DNA from 4 places in the Neobacillus sp. OS1-32 genome. Region 1 is predicted to be linked to each of the others. Evidence: riboswitches for the same ligand, from Rfam matches in the RefSeq annotation. Region 1 holds a riboswitch; each other region holds the start of a gene.

What was found. Region 1 has a riboswitch for cyclic di-GMP ahead of RCG24_RS17315 (hypothetical protein). Riboswitches for the same ligand answer to the same signal wherever they lie in the genome.
Region 2: it holds a riboswitch for cyclic di-GMP, as region 1 does, so the genes downstream of both, RCG24_RS10965 (chemotaxis protein CheW) here and RCG24_RS17315 (hypothetical protein) in region 1, are expected to answer to the same signal.
Region 3: it holds a riboswitch for cyclic di-GMP, as region 1 does, so the genes downstream of both, RCG24_RS11660 (anti-repressor SinI family protein) here and RCG24_RS17315 (hypothetical protein) in region 1, are expected to answer to the same signal.
Region 4: it holds a riboswitch for cyclic di-GMP, as region 1 does, so the genes downstream of both, RCG24_RS11510 (glucosaminidase domain-containing protein) here and RCG24_RS17315 (hypothetical protein) in region 1, are expected to answer to the same signal.

Annotation. Positions count from the first base shown of each region.
Region 1 covers NZ_CP133263.1:3,483,669-3,486,828, forward strand. Annotated here, with positions in the region: gene RCG24_RS17310 (DUF3298 and DUF4163 domain-containing protein) at 315-1,028, shown strand; cyclic di-GMP riboswitch class I at 1,328-1,412, shown strand; gene RCG24_RS17315 (hypothetical protein) at 1,500-1,766, shown strand; gene RCG24_RS17320 (hypothetical protein) at 1,763-2,020, shown strand; gene RCG24_RS17325 (DVUA0089 family protein) at 2,192-3,160, shown strand, end outside.
Region 2 covers NZ_CP133263.1:2,160,989-2,164,148, reverse strand. Annotated here, with positions in the region: gene RCG24_RS10970 (methyl-accepting chemotaxis protein) at 1-629, shown strand, start outside; cyclic di-GMP riboswitch class I at 916-1,003, shown strand; gene RCG24_RS10965 (chemotaxis protein CheW) at 1,136-3,160, shown strand, end outside.
Region 3 covers NZ_CP133263.1:2,313,949-2,317,108, reverse strand. Annotated here, with positions in the region: partial or broken gene hutH (histidine ammonia-lyase) at 1-224, shown strand, start outside; gene RCG24_RS11670 (hypothetical protein) at 393-587, opposite strand; gene RCG24_RS11665 (DnaJ family domain-containing protein) at 716-1,087, shown strand; cyclic di-GMP riboswitch class I at 1,644-1,735, shown strand; gene RCG24_RS11660 (anti-repressor SinI family protein) at 1,770-1,895, shown strand; gene RCG24_RS11655 (helix-turn-helix domain-containing protein) at 1,973-2,296, opposite strand; gene map (type I methionyl aminopeptidase) at 2,566-3,160, shown strand, end outside.
Region 4 covers NZ_CP133263.1:2,287,109-2,290,268, reverse strand. Annotated here, with positions in the region: partial or broken gene RCG24_RS11520 (GntR family transcriptional regulator) at 7-258, shown strand; gene RCG24_RS11515 (AIM24 family protein) at 515-1,312, opposite strand; cyclic di-GMP riboswitch class I at 1,742-1,826, shown strand; gene RCG24_RS11510 (glucosaminidase domain-containing protein) at 1,848-2,936, shown strand; gene RCG24_RS11505 (hypothetical protein) at 3,063-3,160, opposite strand, start outside.

The sequences.
Region 1 (3,160 bases):
TAGGTGCTTTGTCGTTAATTCGATCATCTTGGTTCGTAGAAGCAGTCTAGTTGCTTGAACCGAAGATATTATCAACGTTTCGGTCCAACTCCAAAAAAGAAATAACCGACAAAAAGTCCACATCAATCCCCCTGTATCTCAAATAAGGCCCATTTAACATAATTTTTTAAAAAATCCGAGTAAATAAATTTACCCCTGGGAAGACGGGAATACGATCAACATATCTTTCTTACTAATTCCTAAAATCTAGCTTTCATTTTTAACCCCTAACCTACTATAATAAATAGGTAAAATATAAAAATGGGGGTTAAACAATGAAAAGAATACTTGCAATTGGAAAAATTGTTTTGAGTTTGCTGCTTTTAGGTGCTGCTGTTTTTTCCTTTGAAAGCAGCACGAGTCAAGTTGAGGCAGCATCAGCTAAAGCTAAGGTCATCACGAAAATTTACAAAGGGAAAAAGTTCCTTAAGTATCCGCAGGTTTCAGGAGGCGTTAGCAAATCGGCTCAGGCCAAAATAAATAAGGTGCTATATAGCCATATCAAGCAATCCTATAAGGGATATACGGACTTGAAAAAGTCTATGGAAGAATTCCAGAGCGACCCTATTTGTAAGCAGTATCCGTCTAGCTGCAGCTATGAGTATAACGTTTCTTATAAGGTTCAATACAATATGAGCGGTAAGCTAAGCATTCGTATATCGGATTATCAGTTTTCCGGCGGTGCCCATGGCAATAGTGCTGTTACCGTTTACAACTTCAACTTAAAGAGCGGCAAACAATATAAGCTGACGGATGTTGTCAAAACGAAGGCCAAGCTTCAAAAGGTGTATAACTATACATATAACTATATGGCCAAACGCCCGAATCTATTTTTTGTAGAAGAATTAAAAGATAATCTAAAAATTAATAGTAAAACCCAGTTTTATTTTACTAGCGGGGGAATTATCCTAGTATTCCAGGAGTATGAAGTAGGTCCATACTCAAGTGGTACCCCGACGGTCAAAATTCCGAGCCAAGTATATAAATAAAGGCAGCCAATTTTTATAAAAAAATACCATGAACCTATGATAGGAAGCAACTGAAATGAAACGGAAATTAAGAGTTTGGGTGTAGTCTTCTAAAAGATTGTTGCTTTCTTCTCCTTGATTCATATGAATTTGCTGAGATTCTATCTTTTCGTATTCATCGACAATTTCGATCCTTGCATACACTACAAAAGCTATCGAAATATGGATTATTCAAAAAGTTCAGGGGGAAAATAGAAAAATATATTGATTCATCCAACTTTAGACCCTAAAATAAATCTATAACACCTATGATATCTTACCTACAACCATGGCAAACCCATTGAAAGATGGGGACGCAAAGCTACGAGCCTAAAGCAGTATTGCTATGGCAGTTGGGTTGCATAATAACTGATAGATTCTATATCGTTATCTTTGCCCTGCGGTCAAATAAGATTGCAGGGCTTTTTATATACTATTTTAGGAGGGGGACATGTGAGCTTGAAGGGAAAGTACTTCAAATTATTAGCAGCGATCTTCATTTGTATTTTGTCAGTGAGCAGTTTTTGCAATATACCTGTAGCTGCAAAGAGTAGTTCAAAAGTTTATCCGGCTTATGACTTCAACGGGGATGCGGGTAAATTTCCAAAGAAGCTGCCAAACAATCCATTATCGATGGTGGCGGACAGACTCAATTTACCGTTACCAGCAATCGTGATACGTTCCTTTCGTATTATTCCGGGGCAACTGGCGGGGAAATGACAACATTGGTTGGTGTCCATCAAAACGGGAAAGTATTTTTCAAAAAGAATTTTGGCAGTGGGGCAGGATTAGAGGTTAAGTTCCTCGCTTCAAATAAAGTGAAAGTGGCCATTGAAAGAGTAAAGAAAAATTGGGATCCATCCAGAGAGCCCAATGCAGCCAGACATTCAGGCATTTGGGATGTCAAGGAATATACCATTTCGACAACAGGACACCTGAAACTTGTGAAAAAGTACATAAAACATGGACTCTAAACGAACACGAATAAGGAGACTACAAGATTGAAAAAATATTATTTCCTTAAGATTTTCTTCTCGATTATAGTGACTTGAGGAGAGGTACTAGATTTTTTGGGGGATTTTTCCGTTCAACTTATTCATCAACAAAGACTGTATCATTACTATACTATCAATGGGGGAAAAAGCATGAACAAATTGGCTAAAAAAGTGGTATTTTTCTTGATTGCTTTCATCATCATCCTTCCTTCGATGACGTTCCAAAGCAATCAAGCTTCAGCAAGCACAACGCAGGACTTACCGTTTGGAACGAAAACGACCGGAAATATTACCGATTCTGACCCGGAACAAATGTATAAGATCGTCTTAAACGGCGCGGGCAGAATTACCGTCAACCTAGATTCTTATATGGATGAAACCTATCTTGATTTAATCGATGATCAAGGAAATTACGTCTGGCATAACGAAGATATCTACTATGGCCGTACGGATGACCCGAAAAAATGGTCGGGTTGGGAGGACTTAGAGCCAGGCACCTACTACATAAGAGTCCACCAATACAACAGTAGTACGGGAAAATACGATTTATCAGTTACCTATGACCAAGCCTATAATACGGATAAAGAGCCGAACAATGGCACCCTGCAAGCCCAAGAGCTCACCTTAAATACGCAAAAAGTAACTGGTTTTATCAGCTGGAATGACGATACCGACTATTATAAAATTCACCTGGATAAGGCTGGCAGGATTACTGTTAATCTGGACTCGTATATGGATGAAACCTATCTTGATTTAATCGATGATCAAGGAAATTACGTCTGGCATAACGAAGATATCTACTATGGCCGTACGGATGACCCGAAAAAATGGTCCGATTGGGAGGACCTGGAGCCAGGCACCTACTATATTAAGGTCCATCAGTATAGTAATTCAACCGGAAAATATGTGCTTTCTGCGGCCTTTAATCAAGCCAATAATACCGATAAAGAGCCCAACAACGGCACCCCGCAAGCGCAAGAGCTCAAATTAAATACGCAAAAAGTAACTGGTTTTATCAGCTGGAATGACGATGAGGATTACTATAAATTCACATTGCCGAAAGCCGGCACGATTACAGTCCGGATGGATTCCTATATCTATGATACTTATCTAGACCTG
Region 2 (3,160 bases), 1.3 Mb from region 1:
CCATTAAGGATGGTGCAGATAAAGTCAAGGTTGGCAACCAGCTTGCGGAAAAAACAACCGAAGCCATTCAGAAGATTGTCAAAGGGATTGCGCATGTAACAGAGGAAATGAATCAGATTGCCAAAGCGACAGAGGAACAGACGAGGAATAGTGAAATGATTACCCTAGCGGTTGAGAATGTGAAGAAAAAGGCGTCGGAAATGACGCATTCGACGAAGGAACAATCGATCACTGCTGAGGAAATGGTGAAAGGTATCTCCGGAGCAAGTGACCAAGTACAGCAAATTTCAATTGCCACTGCAGAACAGGCGAAAGGCATCATGGAGATTGTAGAGGCAGCAGAAAATGTTACGAACCAATCTAATACGGTGAAAAATGCAACCCGGGAGCAATCGATTACTGAAGCGGAAATTGTCCGTAATATTAATAGCTTGAAAGAAATGACTGGAATAATAGTGGCTGCTGCACGTCATCAATTACAATCTAGTAAAGAAATGGCTTTGGAAATCGAAAACAATCTAAAACAAGCAGAAGAATTAAATAAAATTTTCCAAGTTCAAACAAAACAATCCGACGAAGTTGTAAAAGCAATTACTGAAGTAAACAACCAAATTGATAAAATTAAATGATGCTTGAAATGGATCTCGTCTGCTTCAAACACATCAAAATTTGGATTTTTTTGGACAATCTCCCACATGGAATAATGGACAAGGCAACGAACCCGAAACAACGGGCGTTGCCTTTTTCTATCATTGATAATGAATTTTTTAAGTAATATTGGTTTATTATGTGAATTTTTTATGTATTTGTTGTTTTAGTAATATTACGGTGACATTTTTCACAGCATCCTTTATTCACACTTTGTATATTGAAATTTAGGACTATGTACCTAACTATGATTAGAGTTTAACTCCGTTTCGATAAAGGCAAACCTTCTGAAAGGTAGGGACGCAAAGCCATGTGCCTAATGCAATTTAAATGCGATGGTTGACAGGTTACCGGATAGCTAAGTTTTGCGGAAAAGCTATTCATTTGTTGGATAGCTTTTTTCTTTTTATATAGAGTTCTGTTTGTTCTCAGGAAAAATGTTTCATACATTGTTAGCAGAAATTAATAGAGGAAAGAGGGGGAGAATATGCCGAACCAAACAGAAAATGACTCGTTTCTTGAAATGTATATTATGGAAACCTCTCAGCTGCTGGAACAACTAGAAGAACTAATTCTGGAAAGTGAGGAAGCCAAACATTTTTCGAAAAATGCCGTGAATGAGATTTTTCGGATTATGCATACGATAAAGGGTTCTTCGGCGATGATGCATCATGAAAATATTGCAGCATTGTCCCATTCATTAGAAGATATTTTCTCTTTTATTAGGGTAGAAAAACCTCAATTCATCGATTTCTCCACTCTTTCTGATTTGATTTTGGATAGCATCGACTTCATTAAAGTTGAGGTTCAAAAAGCCAAAAACCTTGATACGGTTGATGGAGAAGCCTCTTTTTTGATTGAGTCTGCCAAATCCTATTTATCAAATTTGAAAAATAGCAGAGTTGCGACAAATGGCGAGAGTCAGCAGGGAAATGATCTACAAAGGCAAGACCGGCAGGCTGCTGATATGATCGAACGGATGTTGAGTGACAGGAACAATGATGATTTAAACCTATTCCATATAACGGTCTATTTTGAAGCTGGCTGTGAAATGGAGAATGTCCGTGCGTTTCAAATTGTCTATCGATTAAAAGACATTGTCAATGAACTTTATCATATCCCGGAAGAGATCGAAAAGGAATTTATCGTTTCCAGTGAGGTGATTAGAAATCAAGGCTTTCAGATATTTATTCGGACAGAAAAATCTCGTGAGGAAATTGAGCAGCTGCTTTCTCAGTCTAGTTTTTTACAGCAGTTGAAGATTTCACAGATTAACAGAGAAGAAGAGAGAGCAAGTGCTGATGAGAGCAATCATTCACATCAGCGAAGGTCTATTGAAGAAAAGCGACTCAATAGCCAGCACACCAGTTTTATCAATGTGAATGTTTTGAGATTAGATGAACTAATGGATTTAGTGGGCGAATTAGTGATTGCTGAAGCGATGGTCACCCAAAATCCTGATTTGAACGGTCTTGAGCTGGAACAATTTCAGAAAGCGGCAAGGCACCTGCAAAAGATTACCAATGAAATTCAAGATAAAGTCATGGCTATTCGCCTAGTCCCATTAACAAGCACATTTCACAAGATGCACCGGGTCGTCCATGATATGTGTAAAAAGCTTGGCAAAACCGCTCACCTGCAATTAATTGGGGAAGAAACGGAGGTGGATAAAAGTATTGTCGAGCATATCTCTGATCCAATTATGCACTTAGTTAGAAATTCCCTGGATCATGGGATTGAATCGGCAGAAGAGCGGCGGATAAGCGGTAAGCCGGAATTAGGGACGATTACTCTTGAAGCCAAAAATGCCGGTGGGGAAGTGATCATTCAGGTAAAGGATGATGGAAAAGGCTTAAACCGCGATAAAATTCTCGAAAAAGCGAAGAAAAGTCATTTACTACATAAAAACGAAGAAGAGCTGACGGATAAAGAGATCTACCAGATGATTTTCCTTCCGGGCTTCTCGACAAAGGAGAAGATCACCGAATTTAGCGGACGGGGGGTAGGAATGGATGTCGTCGTCCAAAACATCTCAGCCGTAGGTGGTTCTGTTTCCGTCGACAGTGTGCCCAATCAAGGTACAACCATATCTATTAAAATCCCGCTGACCCTGGCAATTATCGACGGGATGAATACAAGAGTCGGTCATTCCTATTATACCTTACCGACAACGGTGATTAAGGAATCATTCAGACCGGGGAAAAACGATGTTATCACCGATCCTGATGGGAATGAAATGATCATGATTCGCGGTCAATGCTATCCGATTCTTCGGCTTCATCAGCTTTATCATACGAAAGCGGATAAACTTCAAATACATGAAGGGATTCTGATTATGGTGGAACAGGAGGATCAGTGTATCTGTCTTTTTGTTGATGAATTATTGGGTGAGCAGCAAGTCGTGGTCAAGTCTCTGCCACCGTATATAAAAAGAATCAAAAATATTGAAACTATCTCCGGCTGTACACTATTAGGTGATGGAAGTATTAGCTTAATTCTTGATGTAACAGGG
Region 3 (3,160 bases), 1.2 Mb from region 1:
AAGAGTGCTGGCAATCGGAGATGATATGTGCGATGCAGGCGGTCGAATATCGTGGGATTGAAAAAATGGCTGCCCAGACGAAAAAATTCTTTAAAAAAGGCCGCGAACAGGTAGCCCCTATCAATAAAGACCGAATTTTTTCAAACGACATTGAAAAATTGGCCGAATGGCTGAAGACTTTGGAGTTCACACAGTTTAGCCATAATTTTAGCTTTGAAAAATAAATGAAAACTCGCCGACTGGCGAGTCCTTTAGGACGGTTCATGAGGCGGAGTTGAATTTATAGGACATAGAAAAGGCGTGACAGCTCACGCCTACCCCTGGTTAATAAGAAAATAAAAACTTCTTTATACCTTTTTCTCCTTTGGGGGTTGCCAGTCAACAAGATTTCTTTATCTTTTTTTCGGAAGAAGCCGGGCGGTGTCGTTCGTTTCGTCTTCCGCCAATCTATTTTTAAAAGCTTCTTGGGTGACAAGAAATTCCTCGTCACCCAGTTCCTCTAATGCGATTTTTTTACGAACAGTGTTTTTGGGAAAATTTCCTGGATGATTTTTATTTGTGTGGTTAAAATGTTCACCGCGACCCATCTTCAACACTCCTTTCGCAATTATTATTTGCTCAACGGCAAAAATCATGACCGGGAACTTTTGGTATCGTCAATTTAATCCGGGATTTTTGCTATAATAAATTAAATGGCGTAAAGGAGGAGAAGGCGATGGATATGTTTCAGAAGATTTCCGAGGAACGGATTAAAAAAGCGTACAAGGATGGCGAGTTTGACAATCTTCCAGGTATGGGAAAGCCGCTGAAATTAGAAGATTTGTCGGCCATCCCAGAGGAATTGCGCATGGCTTATAAATTGTTAAAAAATGCTGGATATACCGAGGAAGAAAACACTTTACGTCAGGAAATGATGTCAATTGAAGACCTGTTAAAAAAATGCCAAGACGACGACAGGGAACTCCTTCAAAAAAAGTTAAACGAAAAACTGCTGCGATTTAATCAATTGATGTCTAAGCGAGGGAAAAAAACGAATTCATCGATTTTTAAAAACTATGAGGCTAAGATCCAATCCAGGTTGAAGTAATTTAGTAGATATATTTATGGTTGGTTATCGGGCTTCATTTGTCTAACACTTACCGAATCAAAAAAAGCTGTGCGCATGAATCGTTTTATTACCGAATTACTTTTCGCCAGCTTTTTCTTCTTGCGGGGATGGTTTGCACAATCTGTCCAGCATGTAACCGGCAAAGACCATAAAGGCAATGGGAATCGAGAAATTTAAAACATGAACAAGTGTCATATAGTTGGACCCCTCCAATATTTAGAATGTTAATAATATTCAATAAATTTAACTTATTTATATTATATGCTATTTGTCACAATTTAGACAAATATTTTTTGGAATTTTTTAAAAAATATTTTCAGATACTTGACTGAAAATTTTATCCTTGGTAAAATAATTAATTTTCTTTGTAGAATTTTGAAAAAATATGTGTAAAAAAGAAGTAAAAAAATTAAAATAGGATGACAAATTCTAACACCCCGTTAAAAAAGAACTAGATATAATGATCTTACTTAATATGAGTGAGTAAATTAGTCCTAACTTTAGTAGTCATATCGTTGGGTTACTAGAGTGATTTTGCAGAAAAAGGCAAACCTATTGAAAAATAGGGACGCAAAGCCGAGGATCTAAGGCAAGTACCCTACTTGCTACGATGGCCGGGTTACCTGGAATACGACAAAGTATTTTAGGGGTGTGTTAATTAGTGGTTTTATCTGAGAGCGTAGTTGAAAAGATTGATGAAGAATGGGTATATCTGATATTGGAAGCCAAGAAACTGGGGTTAACCATAGCGGAAGTGCAACGTTTCCTTAACCAAAAGAATACTTAGCCGGGTACATACAAAAATAAAAGCATTCTGCAATCAAACATGCGGAATGCTTTTTTACGTCAATCAAAACCTGTTCCTTATTTATCTTGATTATTGCGCCATTTATTGAATTCAAGAAATTCACGAAACTGATCCTTTGAAACACCTGAATTCATTGCTTCCTTAACCAAATTCATCCAATCACTATCGAGCTCAGTTTTGTCAATTTGTTCATGAATTAAATATTCAACCGGAATATTTAAGACATGGGCAATTTTTTCGAGGAATTGAATCGAAGGGTTTTTTTGCAAATTTCTTTCCAATGAACTTAAATAGGATTTTGCAACACCGGCTTGTTCAGCAAGTTCGGATAGTGACATTTTCTTTTCTGAGCGGAATCGTTTAACGCGGTCACCTATCATATTTCTCACACACCTAATTTATATAATATTAATTATATTTTATCAAAAAGAATGAGAAAGTACCATATTAAGAACAAAGGATTCTGATAAAATAAAGTTTTTTTGAAAAATCTTTGGGATAGGGTTAATATAAATAGTGTTCCTTTGAATGAGGAGAAACTCACAGTTTCTTGTCAGTGAATCAGTATACACTACATCTTTCCCTAGGAAGCAGAAAATTCCAGGCTATTTTACATAAAATATATGAAAAAGGAAGGGGACCCTTTCAAATGATCGTTTTAAAATCACAACGCGAAATCGATGCGATGAAAAAAGCAGGTGAAATTCTGGCAGCCTGTCATAAAGAAATAGCGAAACTGATTCAGCCCGGAATCACCACATGGGAGATTGATCAGTTTGTTGAAAAATTTTTAAGTGAGCATCATGCAACCCCCGAGCAAAAGGGCTACAAAGGTTATGAGTATGCCACTTGTGCGAGTATTAACGATGAAATTTGCCATGGTTTTCCACGTAAAACGCCGCTTAATGAAGGAGACATCGTAACGATCGACATGGTGGTTAATTTTAACGGGGCGTTGGCGGATTCAGCATGGTCTTACGCGGTTGGCAAGGTTTCAGAAGAGACGGGGCATTTATTAAAGGTTACTAAAGAAGCCCTTTATAAGGGAATTGAACAAGCGGTTATTGGTAATCGAATTGGCGATATTGGTCACGCCATCCAAACCTATGTTGAAAGCGAGGGATTATCCGTGGTGCGGGACTTTATCGGCCATGGAATTGGTGCTGTGATTCACGAAAAACCGGATGTTCCTCATTATGGGCTGCCTGGCAAAGGCCCGCGGATTAAAGAAGGTATGGTGTTTA
Region 4 (3,160 bases), 1.2 Mb from region 1:
GAGAAGCTGTGGATTCCGATTGACCGCACACTGGATATTCCTTTGAAGAGACAGGTTTATGAATACATACGAAAGCTAATTTTACATGGAGAGTTAAAAGCAGGAGAAAGGCTACCAGCCACTCGTGAATGTGCTTCCCAATTAGGAATTTCACGTAATGTTGTGATTGAAGCGTTGGAGCAATTATTGGCAGAAGGATATATCATTGGACAGCAGGATTCAGGTACTTTTGTAGATAAAGGAGCATTTTTGGAGCAAATACAGGAGGAACAAACGACAATCCTGGAAATTTATGATTAGGTACTTTGTTCCTTTTGCTCCATAAAACTTAATATAGGGAATTGAGGGGGTGTAAGATATTCGAAAAAAACCAGCCATATTACGGTTGATTTCAGGGGACTTTCCATTTGTCTATGGATTATTTCTAGTTTCCTCAATCCCTATTCTAATACAACCGATATTGAACCCATATTAACTACTTTAATTATGCTATGTCTTCGGACTGCCCCTTATCCTATTTCTCCGGTGGCGTTGGGGTAAGAGCATGAACTAATTTTTGGTAAACAGGTAATGTTGGTGCTATAATGACTTTTCCCGTCCCTCTAAATGTTTGAAGTAATCCTTCTCCTGAAGCAACAGAACCGAAAATGCTTTTTGATGACTTTTCAACGGTAAAGTCAATGTTGCCAACTCGGAAAAGTGTGAAGTTCCCATCAACTTGAACCGTTTCATTTTGAATTTCAAATTCCACAAGCTCGTCTTCCGGAACCGGTATTTCAAATACGCAAAATCCGCTTCCGGAAACTTTCGTTTGGAATAGCCCTTCCCCTCCGACAATGGCGGAAGAGATATTTTTCATTGCCTGAACGGAAACGGAAACACTGGATTCACAAGCATAAAATAGACCTTTATCTGCAATGATTTCTTCGTTGTCAAGTTCCACAATCATGTAGTGTTTGAAACTGGGTTCCAGATAAATAATTCCGCTGCCTTGGTATTGCGGTTTGATCATGGATTCATTTGCTAAAACGTTGGAGGCTAGTCCTTTGAAAAACCCTTTGGCGCCAGATCCACCTAAGCTTTTTAATGTAATATTCCCTTTCATCAACTGAAGAGCACCGGCTTCCGCTGTTAAGGAGCTATTCTTTAGTGTAATCCTAACTTGTCTTAATTTTATATTTGACTTTTGAGCATAATATAATTTTTCAGCAACGGTAAAATTATCATTCCCGCCTAGATTTTGATATTCTAAAATTTCAATTTTCATGTTTTGGTTTTCAACAAAAGAAATAACTTGATATGCATCTGACATTACAAATTCCCCTTTCCATTTTTTTATTATATCAAACTGACAGGCATTGCATATTCAGAGCAGGAAAATTTATTTAAAATGCAGAAATTAAAGTCATAGGTCATATTACCATATTCAGCTTATACACGATAAAAATGGTTATTGCAAATTTCAAATACTGAGAAAAACGTTACTTTTATGAGGAAGTTTAAATTTCTCTTTATTTAAACTTTTTTATCAAGGCCACCATGTGAAGTGCGCTAGAAAAATCTGTGTCTATCTTCTTGGCATAGTATCGAAAGGCAACTAACCCTTTGGGTGTTGCCTTTTTACGTTCTGTAAGGTATTCTTCTGTACTATTGAATTTTGGAAACCATTCCCCCTATATCCTATGAAAAAAATTTAATATGATAGTTTTGTGAGGTATAGATAGAGATAATAACATTCCTCATTCGAAAAAAGCACAGCTATCGAAAGATAGTCTCGCAAAACCACAGACCTAAAGCAAATAAGCTATGGTGGCTGGGTTACTGAAGAATATAGGGGGAAGTTTAGTTTGAAAAAGATCAAGAAGGCCATTGTAACGACAGCATTATCCGTATCAATTTTAACACCCTTAACAATGTTACCAGCAAATGCCGCTACAATAACATATACTGTTAAGTCAGGAGACATCCTATCAGCAATTGCCAAAAAGTATAAGGTATCTCTAGCAAGTTTAAAATCTGCAAATAAGATTGTAAACGCTAACAAGATAAAAGTTGGTCGAGTGTTGAGAATTCCATCAACATCATCAAAAACTCGTACAAAAACATCGAAAATAGTGAAACCTACTAAAACGGTAAAGAAGCCTAAAACGAATCCAAAGCCAGTGGTTAAAACCGCAAAACCTGCACCTAAACCAGTAAAACCGCCCGTTGTAGAACAGCCTCATGTAGATACATATACAGTTATGGCGGGTGACAACCTATCTTTAATCGCTAAAGCAAATGGATTGACAGTAGAAAATATTAAAAGATACAACAATCTAACCTCTGACACGATTTATGTTGGGCAAGTTCTACGTTTAACCGCATCCGAAGGTTATGTAGAACAACCAGTATCGCAGCCTGCACCTCAATTACAAGCTGTAGACTATATTACTAAATACAACCTTACTACACAAGAAAAAGTAAACTTCATAAATCAAGTAGCACCAGATGCAATACAAGCTTGGAAGGATTACAAGATTTTACCTTCATTAACAATTGCACAAGCTATTCTTGAGTCGTGCTATGGATTCTCTTGGTTGTCAGTAAATGCTAACAACTACTTTGGTATCAAGGCTGATTATTATTGGACTGGTGATTATGTCATCCTGCCTACTCTAGAATATGATGTCAAAGGGGTTCCATTCACTGCAAATGAAAAATTTAGAAAGTATCGTAGCTTACATGATTCCACAGTTGACCATACCAAGTTCTTACTAAAGCCAAGATATGCCAACATTATTGGTGTAACAGATTACAGGGAAGCAACTGTAAACATTCAGCAAGACGGTTATGCTACTGATCCCAACTATGCCAATCTATTACAATCTATAATTAAGACTCACAACTTGACTCAGTACGATGTACAAGCAGGTGCCATTGCTGCATCAAATTAAGGACTTGTCTTTGGAAAGGTTCCTTATTTAAAGAAAGGCAATTATCCCAGCGGTCGTTGCCTTCTTACGTTTTATTTTCCTAACCACATTTCATGAAGAGAAATAGAAAAATGGCGAGTAAGGAGGCTAAAATAAATGAGACCATAACTGCAGGTTCTGCTTTGCCTGTGCAACTCCACTAAGCACAAATATCCCTGCCCCGACCATTGCACCAATCCCAAGAG